One region of the Paenibacillus sp. FSL F4-0122 genome, then DNA from elsewhere that is predicted to be linked to it. Evidence: riboswitches for the same ligand, from Rfam matches in the RefSeq annotation. Region 1 holds a riboswitch; the other holds the start of a gene.

Region 1 (3,710 bases):
CTATAGTATTACGTTGAAAAATATCGCCATAGGCATTCCCCATAATAAATTCAGCCAAGTCAGGGAAGTGGTCTTTAATTGGAGCTAGTGCTTTTGCGCCATAGTCTCCTGATAGATTCGTGAAGTGGTTGAGACCACTGTTGATATTTTCCTTCATGGTTAGCCTCCTAGTTTAGGTTCAAAGTACGGTGTGCAGTCGGAGGGACTTCATCACGGTCTGTTAGTAGTTCAATAACGGCAACATGGTTTAGAGCTACCGCATCTTTAATTGCAGCTGTGAATTCATCCGCAGTCTCACATTTGTAGCCTTTAGCACCTAGAGATTCAGCGAATTTCACGGCGTCCATTGGTACTTCATATAGAGTTCCATCGATACGACCTGTGGTTTTCTCCATACCCTTAAGAGCCATATCTAGTTGCTTATTATTGACCACGATAAAGATGACAGGGATATCTTTGCAGACAGCGGTGTTAATCTCAGTGCCGAGCATCATGAAACAACCATCACCTGTAATGCAGAGGACAGTTTCTTCAGGAGCTGCAACTTTTGCACCAATAGCCATGCCGATCGAATTACCCATGCAAGCAAAATAAGCATCAAAAACAAAGCTGCCCGGTTTCTTAACCTTGTACCATTTTGCAGCGTGGAATCCATGGCTTCCATCATCAACGAAAATTGAATTATTATAAGGGATCAAATCACTTAAAGTGCTCATTACTGAAGCCAGTGAAAGATTCTTGAGGGTTGGAAGCTCTTCTGAATAATCAGCATTGGCCAAAGCCTCACGTTTGGTGATTGTGCTTGGGTCAATATGATTTAGGCAGTGCACCAAATTATCGCGCAGGTCCCCAGTGACCGGTATTGTTTTGGACAATAGGATTTTTCCGACAAAGGTTGGATCAATATCAAATTGAATTAAAGTTGCTGGATGATTCTCCCGTTTAAGATTACAGATGGTCATATCACTTAAACGTGATCCAAGCACTATAAACAGATCGCTTTTATTCAATAAATCATCCCCGTGGGTCGAACCGCCAACGCCAATAGGACCATGATAGAGTGGGTGATCCCAGACTATAGCCCCTTTTCCACCAGGAGATGTTACTACAGGAATATTAAAAGTTTCTGCGAGTTGAACAAGCTCTTTATGTGCTCCGGAGCGGTTAATTCCTTTACCCGCAATAATCAAAGGATTCTTAGCAGCTTGAATAGCATCGATGACTCTATCGATATTAGCTTGACTAATTAGAGACTCTCTTTCAGGGATTACAATATTGCATTCTTCCAATACTTCAGTTTGTACATCAAAAGGAATACAAAGATGAACAGGACCCCGTTTGGCCAGGGCCACAGAAATCGCATGATTAAAAATAGTACCAAAGTGATCCCCACGTTCAACCAATTTACTGAACAAGGTGGCAGGTCTGAACATATCAGCTAAATCAGCCAGAAAAGAGGTGGAGTCCTGACATTGAGGAATTCCAAGCTCTGTAATGGATTGGTGGCCAGTAATAAACAGGACAGGTAGGTTGTTAGCTTTCGCATGAGCTGCTGCTGTGAGCAGGTTAGTTCCACCAGGACCAGAAGTACCAAATGCTACGCCTAGGTTACCCGTTTTCAGCGCATACCCTGCTGCTTCGAATCCGGAGCTTGCTTCATGTCTGCCGGGAATAAATTCAATACCGTAATCGACCATCTTTAGAACTATTGGACAAATCGATTTGCCAATGATCCCAAAAGAATGGGTGACTCCTAGGTTACGTAGTGCTTCCGCCATGTAATCTGCGACTGTCTTCAAAAGAAACACCTCACAAGTTTTTTGATATATATTAGTTATTAATCTACCGAATAGATACGATAGATCAATATACTCAAAAAGTAAAAACCTGTGCTCTATAGTAAGCACAGGTTGGTGGCATAAGGCGCCGCTAAGACTGAACAATAGTTCAGCCGTCCTGGTTCCTCTGCAACCTGGCAATCATGGCCTCAAACGAAAAAATGAGGCTGTAGATCCATGGTTTTGCGTCATCCTCTTTCGAGGATTTTGCCAATATTAATTTATAGTTGATAAGAATAATTTTCCTTTACAATATATTCCTCATTAATTTTTGTCAACATAATCCGCTAAAAAAACTCGAAATTTGACGAAAGTCTTGTCCAAGAGATGAAGTTTTGTCTCGCGAAAAAAACTGCCACCTAAGACTCAGCTTAGGTGGCAGTTGATAGTTTTGAACTAGAATTTAAAGATATGAATGGTTTTTTGCAGATTAAATACGGCCTGGGTCATTTTTTCCGTTTCTTCTGCAACAGACTGCAGGGCATTAATCTGTTCATTCATAGCCGCCGATACCTCTTCAGTGCCTGCAGCGGTTTCTTCGGTGATTGCTGAGATATTCTCAATTGCACTGGAAATTTTCAAGGCACTTTCTAGCATAAGATCACTCTCCGCAGAGAATGAAGAGATTTGCTCGGTAATGTACTGCACGCTTTGTACAATTTGTGCGAAAATATGGGCAGATTGAGTGATCATTTCATTCTGAACCTGCACAACCTCTTCATTGATGGCGATATTATCGATGGCTTGTTTAATATCTGACTCAATGCTGCGGACCAAACCGAATACTTCTTTTGTGGAAGCCGTAGATTCCTCAGCAAGCTTGCGAACCTCTTGAGCGACAACGGCAAAACCCCGACCATGCTCTCCGGCACGAGCAGCTTCGATGGAGGCATTGAGTGACAGCAGGTTGGTCTGCTCAGCGATCTCTGTGATGGTCTTGGTGATCATCGTAATCCCGCGGGCATTTTGTGAGAGAGCTTCAATAGTATCAGCCACTTTTTGTGTAGCCTCTATGTTTTTACGCATGCCTTCAGCCTGTGTATCTACGGATTGGCGCCCTTGCTCAACAAGTTCTAAGGTATGTATTGAACGTCTGTTCATTTCTTTGGTGGAGTTCGTATAATTGGATACTTTGGTCTCAATGTCTTTAATGGATTCTGTCATATCAGCGATATCCGTAGATATTTCATTTGCACCAAGAGCGAGCTCGGTAGAAGAAGAGGCTACTTGTGCCATAACAATTTTCAGGTTCTGGTTCTTATCTTCGATTCCGCGGCTTGCATCCATTACTTGACGGGTGATCTGCGATGCATCGGTCAGAATCTTCTTGAGCTTATCAATCATTGTGTTAAAGGAGCGGCTTACGTCACCCATTGAACCATTTTCGTCCGCTCTGCTAGTGAAATCCCCCTTCGAAATACTGTGAGATACATTAGCAATATCATCAAAAGATGATGTAAGCGTTCTCTCCACGAAGCGAGCAACAGGTAAAGTCAGACCTGCAAGAACAACTACTAGTATAATTCCTACGAGAAATTGACCTAGAATCATTAACGTAACTAAGACAGGAATTGCAAACAGTGCGGCAACGAGGTAACATCCGGCAACAATTCTTTGTTTTAACGGAAGTTTGTGCATCCAGCTCATTGGTAAAATGTCCCCCTTATTAAATTTTATGTAATGGTGTTATTATAGGGGATTTATAGGTCATTGGTCTATAGAGAAGTGTCATAAATCTTCTTTAAGTAGTAGATATTTAGAATTCATGTCAAAATTCCTCATATATTGTGGAAATTGTTTTAATAGCAGACTTTACCATCCCTACTAGTTCGGTAGGAGCTAAAACAATAACTGAAGGAGAAAAAGAGAGTA
Region 2 (3,710 bases), 2.9 Mb from region 1:
TTAACCACTTCACGTCCTACATTACCGGTTGCCCCTGTGATTAGAATCATAAGTCTCACTTCCCTAACTAATATTTAAATAGATCGTTTTAAGCACGTTCATAAACGTGGACATTTCTTGTTCAGAAATATTTTTAAGTGCGTTATCCATGATTTCGTCACTAAGAACTTCTATTTGACTCTTAATTATCATTCCCGAATCTGTAATAAATACAAGATTTGATCGTTTATCATTTGGATTATCTCTAATGTCCAGAAGTCCTTTTGCTTTAAGTCGCTCGAGTATACCCGTTATTGTAGGGCGATCCGAGTAAGTTCGCTCTGCAATCATAGCTGGAGTTGTTCCTTCTAAATGAATAGATATATCTTTTAATACTGCCCATTGAGGAGCTGTTACATTATAAAGTGAAAGTTTTTTTGTTAAGCTTTTTTTCATTTCAAGACTTACTCTTATTAATAACTGTCCTGGGTTGTCCATAAATTAATTCCCCTCTTTAAATAGTTTGCACACTAACTACTTGATTAGTATACAAACTATATTCTCCTTTATCAATTTTAATTATTTTATTTGTTTAAATTGTGGGGAGTTACAGGTGAATGTCAATAATATTGATATTTAGAACTTTTGTTTGTATATAATAAAAATGAATGTTCTTATTTTTAGAGGCGATCAATCATGGAAATGAGTATTGACCAAACGGTTGGGATTATTTATCAAGTCTAGGAGAGCAAGATTACACAACGCGAGATCGAGATCCGTGACATCCGTGACAAACGTCCAACATAAACAAAGGGGATAGATATCATGCGGTGTATAACAATACGGCAGCCTTGGGCGACCTTAATTGCTCTTGGTGAAAAAGAGTTTGAAACTCGTTCATGGAGAACAGCCTACCGCGGCGAGTTAGGCATTCATGCCGGAATGAGGATTGACAAAAAGATTTGTGAACAGGAACCGTACAAATCAGTATTGGCGAAACATGGCTATACAGCAAATAATTTGCCGACAGGAGCTATTATTGCTACAGGTCAGCTCGCGGGATGTTATGTGGTTACTCCAGAGGTGGATTTAAGGGAATGGATCAATGGGAACGAATATGATTTTGGCGACTATAGCGAAGGACAGTTTGCCTGGAAGCTTGAAGGGGTTCATCCATTAAGCCATCCAATTCCAGCTAAAGGTCGGCTAAGCTTGTGGGAGCACTCTAATCACTTCTGAACAGCGAATGATATTTTTAATGTAATTTTTATGTGCCTATCAGCTTTTTTTCAGGTTCGAGGTATATATTGAAGACACCAAACACCCCCCAGTGTTTTGTGGTATATCTCTCTCAGGTCTTGCCAACTCCCATGGTAAGGCCTATTTTTTTGTTCGCTAATTGATGGGGGGAGAGTAGAGCGGCTTCTATACAGCTTTATTTAATTTGAAACTGTTCTTCGTAACTCTTAAAAGAGGAAATATCCAGCCCTAGGTATCTGCGCATATGGATGGCAGCCTGAGCCGCAACAATGTCATTCAACAGCAGCATTCGTTCGTGATAGCCACGACATATATACTTGGCTTCAATTCCCGTATTAAGTCTGTTTTGCTCATACACCTTGATTCCCCGTCTTCTCATTTCTGCACGAACATCCCTTAGATCTGTTGTAGCTACTGCAGCAGCTGTTCCAAGCACCTCCAGATAAGGGGCGGGTGTTCGTAAGTGTGTAGATAAAATGGCGGAGTCCCGTTCGAAAGCTGATAAAATCATCGGAAGCAATAAATAAGATTTCACCAGCATGTTGTCCCTGCTTTCTGCTCTATGCATGAATCTCATCACCTCTAATAGGAACGTATATTCGTATTCTACCCCGATATTCCAAAAATAATCAATGGTATTTCTAAACAGCTTATCCAATGTGATTAAATTCACAACTAAATAACGAAGAATAAATTATATTAAAATTGTAATAATAAAAATTAATGTATCGGACGTACATAAAGGAGAATTATGATGGAAAAAGAGGGCAGCCTCCAGCGTGGATTGTTTTTTGGTTTAATTCTGAGTGTTCCCTTATGGATATCCATATTGGGCTATATACAGTTACTTTAAAATTTAATGAAAAACCTTATGCGAAGCGCCTTTAGGCGCTTTTTTTTGTATGGTAATAATGAGCGGAATCATCGAAAGGAATTGATTGACAATTGTGGGTGTCGGGCGCTAAACTGTTATTAATTCAAAAAGTATTAAAAGTCATAGACGGTTATTGGAGAGAATGCTTCGGCTACCAGTTCTGGACTTGCAGTGTAATACATATATATAGTCATGATAATAGCAAACCGTCTGAAAGGGCGGGACGCAAAGTCCAGGAGTCTAAAGTGTCTTAAAGGCACAATGACCGTCCGACTGCCATGAGAAGGGAATTCCACTTCTTTTTGGCGGTCTTTTTTGTTGTTAGGTCCTTTAGAGTTTCTGGTAATTATTCTGATTAATATAAATCATAGTTTTAGGAGGTGTGCCATTTGAAAAGAAGAATAAGACCGTTACTCTCGCTTGTATTAGCTGGGATTTTGACGGTAGGTAGTGGGCTTTCCTCATTAGGAGCTGGAGTTGCTGGAGCTAGTAGTTCTTCTACATTGGGAATTGCAGGGGTCTACAACGTGTTTATTCTAGGGGATATAACAACGGTTTCGGATACGGAAGGAAGGTTTGCTGCTGGAGGTAACGTTAACTTAACCAACTATAGTGTTGGAGATAGGTTGACCGCTGCTGAGGTTTCCTTGACTGACACACTTGTTGTTGGAGGGAATCTTACTTTCAACGGAGGTACTGTTTATGGGAATATCGTGCACGGGGGAGATTTTTCAGGGAATGTAACGCTCCTCAAGGGAGGTACAAAAAGACAGGGGAGTACGATTGACTTTTCAGCCGTAGGTCAGTCTTTGAAGGACAAATCAGCAGAACTTGCAGCATTGCCGGCGAATGGAACAACAGTGTACCAATATGGCAGTCTTACCCTGACAGGTACAGATCCTGCGGTCAATGTTTTTAATGTTCCAGGAGATAACGTCTCTAATACCTACGGAATTACAATAAATGTTCCTTCAGGATCTACAGCAATTATTAATATTGATGGTTCTAACGTAAAAATGAAAAACTTCGGATTTCTACCTAATAACGTGTTGAACAGCAAGAAAATTTTGCTTAACTTTAGCCAAGCTGCGTATATTGATATGGCAGGCATAGGTGTAATGGGAAGCATACTTGCCCCCTATGCTCATGTTGATTTTATTAATGGTCAGATTAACGGTACTTTAGTGGCGGCTTCACTCAAAGGGACTGGTGGTGGTGAATTTCACCACTATCCATACGATGGTGATGAACCTGGACCAACGCCGACACCAACGCCAACAGTGACACCAACGCCAACGCCAACAGTGACACCAACGCCAACGCCGACAGTGACACCAACGCCAACGCCGACAGTGACACCAACGCCAACGCCGACAGTGACACCAACGCCAACGCCGACAGTGACACCAACGCCAACGCCAACAGTGACACCAACGCCAACGCCAACAGTGACACCAACGCCAACGCCGACAGTGACACCAACGCCAACGCCGACAGTGACACCAACGCCAACGCCGACAGTGACACCAACGCTAACGCCAACAGTGACACCAACGCCAACGCCAACAGTGACACCAACGCCAACGCCGACAGTGAC

What was found. Region 1 has a riboswitch for cyclic di-GMP ahead of MHH49_RS20265 (thiamine pyrophosphate-binding protein). Riboswitches for the same ligand answer to the same signal wherever they lie in the genome.
Region 2: another riboswitch for cyclic di-GMP. It lies ahead of MHH49_RS07480 (choice-of-anchor A family protein); the one in region 1 lies ahead of MHH49_RS20265 (thiamine pyrophosphate-binding protein).

Annotation. Positions count from the first base shown of each region.
Region 1 covers NZ_JBBODI010000001.1:4,681,285-4,684,994, forward strand. The annotation lists gene MHH49_RS20260 (carboxymuconolactone decarboxylase family protein) at 1-157, opposite strand, end outside; gene MHH49_RS20265 (thiamine pyrophosphate-binding protein) at 168-1,808, opposite strand; cyclic di-GMP riboswitch class I at 1,964-2,060, opposite strand; gene MHH49_RS20270 (methyl-accepting chemotaxis protein) at 2,235-3,485, opposite strand; gene MHH49_RS20275 (helix-turn-helix transcriptional regulator) at 3,607-3,710, opposite strand, start outside.
Region 2 covers NZ_JBBODI010000001.1:1,767,845-1,771,554, reverse strand. The annotation lists gene MHH49_RS07500 (SDR family oxidoreductase) at 1-50, opposite strand, end outside; gene MHH49_RS07495 (MarR family winged helix-turn-helix transcriptional regulator) at 64-477, opposite strand; gene MHH49_RS07490 (ASCH domain-containing protein) at 805-1,218, shown strand; gene MHH49_RS07485 (hypothetical protein) at 1,415-1,807, opposite strand; cyclic di-GMP riboswitch class I at 2,304-2,394, shown strand; gene MHH49_RS07480 (choice-of-anchor A family protein) at 2,503-3,710, shown strand, end outside.